Alloyangia pacifica: one gene and its partner. The protein of the gene in region 1 interacts with the protein of each later gene in a pairwise test. Links are inferred from orthologs where the notes say so. Each region holds a gene or a part of one and is shown on either strand. Other genes may lie near its edges.

Region 1 (3,785 bases):
ACCCTTGGCGCTGTCCGCAAGGCCCAGTTCGCCGCGCAGCTCGCTGGTGAGCGGCGAGAGCGTCAGGCCCATGAGGTCCTTCGTTGCCGGGGACTCGGGGGTGGCTTGCTCTTGCGAGGCGGGGACCGCTTCGGCGGTGTCCTCGCGCAGGCCGAGGGTGACCAGCAGCGTCTCGGTGTTGCCGTTGCGGTTGACCACCACGCGGACCGACTTGCCGACCTCGGTATTGCCGACGATGCGCACGAGCTGGCGAGTGTCGGTGACCGGCTTGCCGTCGAAGGAAACGATCACGTCACCCGACTTCATCCCGGCGTCCATCGCAGGGCCCTCGGGCACGTCCGAGACCATGGCACCCTCGGCGTTGGCAAGGCCAAGCGCCTCGGCCATGTCCGGGGTCACGTCCTGGATTCGCACGCCCAGCCAGCCGCGACGGGTTTCGCCGAACTGCTTGAGCTGGTCGACCACCTTGGTCACCACGTTCGACGCCATCGAGAAGCCGATGCCGATCGAGCCGCCGTTGGGCGAGAGGATCGCGGTGTTCACCCCGATCACGTCGCCGTTCATGTTGAACAGCGGGCCGCCCGAGTTGCCCCGGTTGATGGCGGCGTCGGTCTGGATGTAGTCGTCATAGCTGCCCGAAAGCGCACGGTTGCGGGCCGAGACGATGCCGGCCGAGACCGAAAAGCCCTGCCCAAGCGGGTTGCCCATGGCCATGACCCAGTCGCCGACCTTGGCATCGTCCGAATTACCGAACTTCACGAAGGGCAGCGGCTCGTCTGCCTCGACCTTCAGCAGGGCGATGTCGGTGTTGGGATCGGTGCCGACCAGCGTCGCGTCCAGCTCCTTGCCGGAGAAGAACTCGATGGTGATCTCGTCAGCGCCCTCGATGACGTGGTTGTTGGTGACGATGTAGCCGTCCTCCGAGACCACGAAGCCCGAGCCAAGCGCCGACGAGCGGCGCGGGCGGTCGCCATCGGGGCCGCCGTTCGGGTTCTGGAACTCGCGGAAGAAATCCTCGAAAGGCGAGCCTTCGGGCACGATGCCCTGCGGGCCGGTGCGTCCGGCGACCATGGTCGAGGTGGTGATGTTCACCACAGCCGGGCTGACCCGCTCGGCGAGCGGTGCAAAGCTGGACGGGGCACTCTGCGCCTCGGCCATGAGCGTTTGCGAGACGATCATGAACATCGAGACGGTGGCCAGCCAGAACAGGCGCACCGGGCTCGATCCCTCCGTCACTGCAAGGTTTTGTGGTTTCACAGGGAACTCCTTCTGTTCGGCGGCTGCTGCACGGCCCCCGCGCGGCAACTCTGCCTCCTCATGAACAAGCGTAACATAGGAGCTTTTTCCGACCACCAAAGAAAAGGTTTCAAGCTTTCAAGCCCATGTGACATGCGAGTGAAAAACCATCCGTGCAGAAATGCAATCCGGTGGAACCTTGCGTAGCCCACAGCTCGATGCGTGGGCGTCACCCGCCGAAACGCCGCGAGATCCAAAGCAGAAGCACGCCTGTAATAATTGTCACCAGCCCGAGCGTCCGGCGTGTCTCCAGCGGCATCTGCCGCAGAGCCTCGAGCATGCGCTCGACAAGCGAAGGGGCCAGTGCGTACACCAGCCCCTCGATCACGAGGACCAGAGCGATCCCCGTCAGTATGTCCGTCACCGTCACTCGGTCGCGGTTCCGCTGGCACCCGTGGCGCCCGGACCCGTGGCGCCCGGACCCGTGGTGCTCGGACCCTCGGCGCTGGTCTCTGCATTGCCCGAAGTGGTGGGGCTGGCATCCGCGCCGTCCGCGGGCGCGGCGGACGCCGCCGGCAGGTCGATCTCACCTTGCGACTTGAAGTATTCGAAGAACTCACCCTTCGGGGTCATGACCATCGAGGAATTGCCCGAACCGAGCGATGTCTCATAGGCCTGCAGCGACCGGTAGAAGGCAAAGAACTCCGGGTCCGCGCCATAGGCCTCGGCAAAGATGCCGTTGCGCTCGGCGTCGGCCTCACCGCGGATGATGTCGCCGTCCCGGTTGGCTTCCGACTGGGTTTCCACCACGGTCCGGTCGGCCAGCGCGCGCACGCGCTGCGCGGCCTCGTTACCACGGGCGATCTCGTCGGCGGCTTCGCGTTCGCGCTCGGCGCGCATCCGGGCGAAGGTCGCGTCGAGGTTCTGCGACGGCAGGTTGGTCTGCTTGAGACGCACGTCCACCACGTCGAGACCCAGCGACAGCGCCTGCTGGCGTGCCTGGTCGCGGATGCGGTTGGTAAGGCCGCGGCGATCCGTCGAGAGGATCACGTCCGAAGTCACCTGATCGGCACCCAGGACTTCGCGGATCTGTGCGTTGAGGATGCCGGAAAGGCGGTCCTCGGCGGTGCGCAGACCGCCCACGCCGACGGCCTGGCGGAAGCGGACCACATCGGAGATGCGGTAGCGCGCGAAGGCATCCACCACGAGGCGGCGGTCATCCGACGGCGTGACCTCGATGGTCTCGGTGTCGAGCGACAGGATGCGGTCGTCGTATTTCACCACTTCCTGGATGAGCGGGATCTTGAACGCCAGACCCGGCTCTTCCTTGACCGATTTGATCTGGCCGAACTGCATCACCAGCGCCTTCTCGCGCTCGTCCACGACGAAGATCGACGACAGGGCGATCACCGCAAGGACGACGATGACGGGCAGCACATAAGTCGACTTGCGCATGTCAGTTGCCTCCTTCGGTGGTGGTTCGCGAGCTGTTGAGCTGTTTCAGCGGCAGGTATGGCACGACGCCGCCCTCGCCGGTCAGACCCTCGTCGAGGATGGTCTTGTCGACGCCTCGCAGCACCTTCTCCATCGTCTCGATATAGAGACGGCGGCGGGTGACCTCGGGCGCCTTGGCGTATTCCTCGCGCACGGCCGAGAAGCGGCTGGCTTCACCCAGCGCCTCGTTGACCACGCGGGCGCGGTAGCCTTCGGCCTGCTCGCGGATCTGCGCGGCTTCACCGCGGGCCTCGGCGACGACGCGGTTGGCATAGGCGTCTGCCTGGCGCTCGAGCCGGTCACGTTCCTGCTCCGCGGCCTGCACTTCGCGGAAGGCGTCGATCACCTCGCGCGGCGGGTCGGCCTGGTCGAGGTTGATCCGCACGATGTTGATGCCGCTCTCGTACTCGTCGAGCGTCGCCTGGATCTGCTCGCGCGCGGTATCGGCAATGATGCCGCGGTCGCGGTTGAGGATCGGCGCGAGGTTGCTGGCCGCGATGATCTCGCGCATCACCGCTTCCGACACCGCCTGCACGGTCAGCTGCGGGTCGCGGATGTTGAACAGCAGTTTCGCCGGGTCGTTGATGTTCCAGACCACCTGGAACTCGATGTCGACGATGTTCGCGTCGGTGGTCAGCATCAGGCTGTCCGCCGGATCGCGGCCATTGCCAATGGTTTCGGTACGCTCGGAGGTCACATTGACCACCTCATGCGTCACGAAAGGCCAGGGCGCAAAGTTCAAACCGGGGTTGCCGGTCGAGGAATACTTGCCGAGGAAAAGTTCCACCGACTGTTCCTCGGGACGCACGGTGTAGAAACTCATCCACGCCCAGACGCCAATCGCCGCCAGTGCTGCGATGGCCACGGTGCCACGGTTCAGTTTCGGCCCACCCGAGCCGCCGCTGGTACCACCGGTGCCACCACCGCCGCCGCGCCCGCCCATCAGCACGCGCAGCCGCTCCTGGCCCTTCTTCATCAGCTCGTCAATCTCGGGGATCTGCGGATCGTCGGGGCGCTTGCCCCCGTTTCCGCCGCCGCCACCGCTCGGGGGCCGG
Region 2 (3,639 bases), on another replicon or contig:
GCCGCCCGCCGCCCCGCCCTTCATCCCGAAGTTCGGCCCGAGTGAGGCCTCGCGGATGCAGATCGCCGCCTTCTTGCCAATCGCCGCCAGCCCGTCGCCAAGGCCGACGGTGGTGGTGGTCTTGCCCTCGCCCGCTGGGGTCGGGTTGATCGCGGTGACGAGGATCAGCCGGCCCTGCTTGCGGCCCTTGAGCCCGGCGATGAAGCTCGCGGAGACTTTCGCCTTGTCATGGCCGTAAGGGATGAGGTCCGTACCGGTGATGCCGAGTTTCTCGCCGATCTCCTGGATCGGGCGCTTCTCGGCGGCGCGGGCGATTTCGATGTCGGTGGTCATCTTGCTGCTCATGGGCGGGGGCCTCCTTCCCGTCTGATCGTCTGCCGCCCTCCATAGCCGCTCGCCGCGCGCCGGTCACGCGCGAAGCGCTCAGCCCTTGCGGACGGCCTTGAGGTGTGCCCAGACGCGCTGGTCGGGGATGTGCAGCCGCATCTCGTCGCCAAGCGCCAGCCGTCCCGGGCGCTCGACCCAGGCGGTGACGCCGCGCCTGCCCTTGGCCGCGGCCTTGAAGGCCTTGCCGTGGCCTTCGTGCTCTGCCTCGATCTCGCGGGCGGGCAGGTTGCAGGGGCGGTTCTGCATGTCGATGATCAGCGTCACCCCATCCGGCCCCTGCAGCCGCGACGAGGGTGGCAGGTGGCTGAAATCGGGAATCCCCTCGAGCACCAGCGTCGCCCCGGCGAGCTGCGGGTCGAGCTCGTCCAGCTTCACACGCTCGGCGATCTCGGCCAGTTCCTCGGCGGACATCAGGCACATCTGGCGGACGTTGGCGATCTCGGTGCCGCGCTTGTGCTGCGAGGTCACTCGCGAGCAGGACGGCCGCGTGCGCCCGGCGTGGCGCTCGCCTTCCGGCCCGCCCCAGCCGATCTCCAGCGACTCGACCGCCCGCGAACGGATGTCGTCTCCCTCCGGCGGGACCTGCCCCAGCCAGGTGATGCGGGCGGAGAACTCGGTGGGGATGAGCGCGGGCATGAGAGGATCCTTGAACGACTGATACGGCGCTTAGTTGGGCCACAGATGCCCGGCGAGGTCGAGAGGAGATCCGCGCCGATCGCCTTTCAAATGGCCGAAGGCCAGCGCCCGGCAAAAGAAAGACCCCGGGGCCGTTTCGGGCTCCGGGGTCTGCATCTTTTCAAGATCGAGGCGCTCAGGCCGAAGGCTCGGGCTCAAGGCCGCCCTCGTCGGCGGGCTTGGGCTTGGGCTTGGTCTTGGGGATCGCGGTCAGGCTCGGCGTATCGTCGGCGTCATCGTCGTCGCCGTCCGAGGCGTTCGGCGGCTCGCCCTTCATCACGCGCTTGATCTCGTCGCCGGTCAGCGTCTCATATTCGAGCAGCCCCTGCGCCAGGCGCTCCCATTCCTCGTTGTTGTCGGTGAGGATCTGGTAGGCGCGCTCATAGGCGGTCTGGATAAAGGTACGGACCTCTTCCTCGATCAGCTCCTTGGTGTGCGCCGAGACCGACAGGCCCGCGGTGTTGCCCTGATATCCCTCATGCGCTTCGGAGTAGTCGATGTTGCCGATCTTGTCCGACATGCCCCAGCGCAGCACCATCGCGCGCGCCAACGCCGAGGCCTGCTGGATGTCGCCCGCCGGGCCGTTCGACACGTTGGGCTCGCCGTACTTGATGATCTCGGCCGCCTTGCCCGCCATGGTCATCGCGAGCTTTTCCTCGCATTCCGACTTGTGCCAGTTCAGACGGTCGATCTCGGGCAGCGAGACCACCATGCCGAGCGCACCACCGCGCGGGATGATTGTCGCCTTGTAGACCGGATCGCACTGCGGCAGCATCAAGCCAACGACGGCGTGACCGGCCTCGTGGTAGGCGGTCTTTTCCTTCTGCTCGGCGGTCAGGACCATCGATCGGCGCTCGGCGCCCATCATGACCTTGTCCTTGGCGTTCTCGAAGTCTTCCATGGTCACGAAGCGGCGGCCAACGCGGGCGGCCATCAGCGCCGCCTCGTTCACGAGGTTCGCCAGATCCGCGCCCGAGAATCCGGGGGTGCCGCGCGCGATGATGCGCAGGTCGACATCCGGGCCGAGCGGGGTCTTGCGGGCGTGCACGCCGAGGATCTTCTCGCGGCCCTTGATGTCGGGGTTGCCGACCATGACCTGACGGTCGAAGCGTCCCGGACGCAGCAGCGCGGGGTCGAGCACGTCGCGGCGGTTGGTGGCGGCGATGATGATCACGCCCTCGTTCGCCTCGAAACCGTCCATCTCGACCAGCAGCTGGTTGAGGGTCTGCTCGCGCTCGTCGTTGCCGCCGCCATAGCCCGAGCCACGGTTGCGGCCGACCGCATCGATCTCGTCGATGAAGACGATGCAGGGCGCGTTCTTCTTGGCCTGCTCGAACATGTCGCGCACGCGGGACGCACCGACACCGACGAACATCTCGACGAAGTCCGAGCCCGAGATTGTGAAGAAGGGCACGCCCGCCTCGCCCGCGATGGCGCGTGCCAGCAGCGTCTTACCGGTGCCCGGAGGGCCCACCAGCAGCGCCCCCTTGGGGATCTTGCCGCCGAGGCGCGAGAACTTCTGCGGGTTGCGCAGGAATTCCACGATCTCCTCGAGCTCTTCCTTGGCCTCGTCGATGCCCGCCACGTCGTCGAAGGTGACGCGGCCGTGCTTTTCGGTCAGCAGCTTGGCCTTGGACTTGCCGAAGCCCATGGCCCCGCCCTTTCCGCCGCCCTGCATGCGGTTCATGAAATAGATCCACACACCGATCAGCAGCAGGAAGGGCAGAAGGCTGAGCAGGAAGGCCTGGAAGCCGGATTGCTGCTGCGCCTCGGCCCGGACGGTGACACCCTTGTCGATCAGCGTGTCGGTGACCTGGGCATCCTCGGGCTTGACGGTCACGTAGTCCTGACCGTCATTGCCGCGATAGCGGATCTGCTCGCCGTCGATGGTGACGGAGCTGACGGATTGCGAATCCACCGCCTCCATGAAGTCCGAGTAGCTGATTTCCCGGCTCTGCAGCGTGCTTCCGCCTCCGGAGAAGAGGTTGAAGAGCGCCAGAATCAACAGGAAAAGAACGACCCAGAAGGCGATATTTCGTGCGTTGCCCAAGGACGGCCTCCTAAAATGACGTATCTCGCGGACCTCTCGGTACCGCGATCTGTGCCTAACATAAGGGCTGTGCCAGCCGGTTCAATGCGATTTCACCCCGAAGCCGGGCCCGACCTCAGGAATACCGCGAAGTCAGAGGGCAAGCGCCCGAAGGGGCAGAGCTGGAAAACCGGGTCTTCTCCTGCAGGTTGCAACGCGTCGCAGGCGACCAGCCGGTCGCCCTCGAAAATTGCCGGGGCGCCGCGCGCGGCATGGAAAGGAACCGGCGGCTCGGCCTTTCTGTCACGCTGCGCCCAGCCGTCCTCGCCGAGCGCGCGTAGGGTGAGCCCCGCAGGAACGGCGCGCGCAAGGCGCCAGCGCCCGTCCCAGAGCGCGCCCGGCTGGGCCACGCACGACAGATCCTGCACCGCTGCGTACTCGCGGAAAAGGGCGATCTGCCCGCGCTCGATCCGCGCCTCGCAGCCGTGCAGCGTGCCCCCCCCGCCGCCGAGCAGCCGTTCGAGCAGCGCCTCCAGAGGCGCCTCGCG

Evidence for each region.
Region 2: the proteins of hflC (region 1) and ftsH interact in binary tests that used the Escherichia coli proteins (3 or more experiments, as listed by UniProt). The link is inferred for Alloyangia pacifica from one-to-one orthologs.

The regions. Positions count from the first base shown.
Region 1 is NZ_CP022189.1:2,036,150-2,039,934, forward strand. Bases 678-3,431 are described here. They hold hflC (protease modulator HflC), read right to left. Parts: upstream 2,692-3,431; coding sequence 1,663-2,691; downstream 678-1,662. Other genes in these bases: CEW88_RS09775 (DegQ family serine endoprotease), read right to left, coding at 678-1,185; CEW88_RS09780 (DUF2065 domain-containing protein), read right to left, coding at 1,466-1,666; hflK (FtsH protease activity modulator HflK), read right to left, coding at 2,693-3,431. Also shown: more of CEW88_RS09775, read right to left, coding at 1-677; more of hflK, read right to left, coding at 3,432-3,785.
Region 2 is NZ_CP022190.1:58,352-61,990, forward strand. The notes cover bases 656-3,639. They hold ftsH (ATP-dependent zinc metalloprotease FtsH), read right to left. Parts: upstream 3,113-3,639; coding sequence 1,199-3,112; downstream 656-1,198. Other genes in these bases: CEW88_RS13280 (MOSC domain-containing protein), read right to left, coding at 656-1,023; tilS (tRNA lysidine(34) synthetase TilS), read right to left, coding at 3,205-3,639. Also shown: CEW88_RS13275 (formate--tetrahydrofolate ligase), read right to left, coding at 1-345; more of CEW88_RS13280, read right to left, coding at 424-655. UniProt on the Escherichia coli protein: Acts as a processive, ATP-dependent zinc metallopeptidase for both cytoplasmic and membrane proteins. Plays a role in the quality control of integral membrane proteins.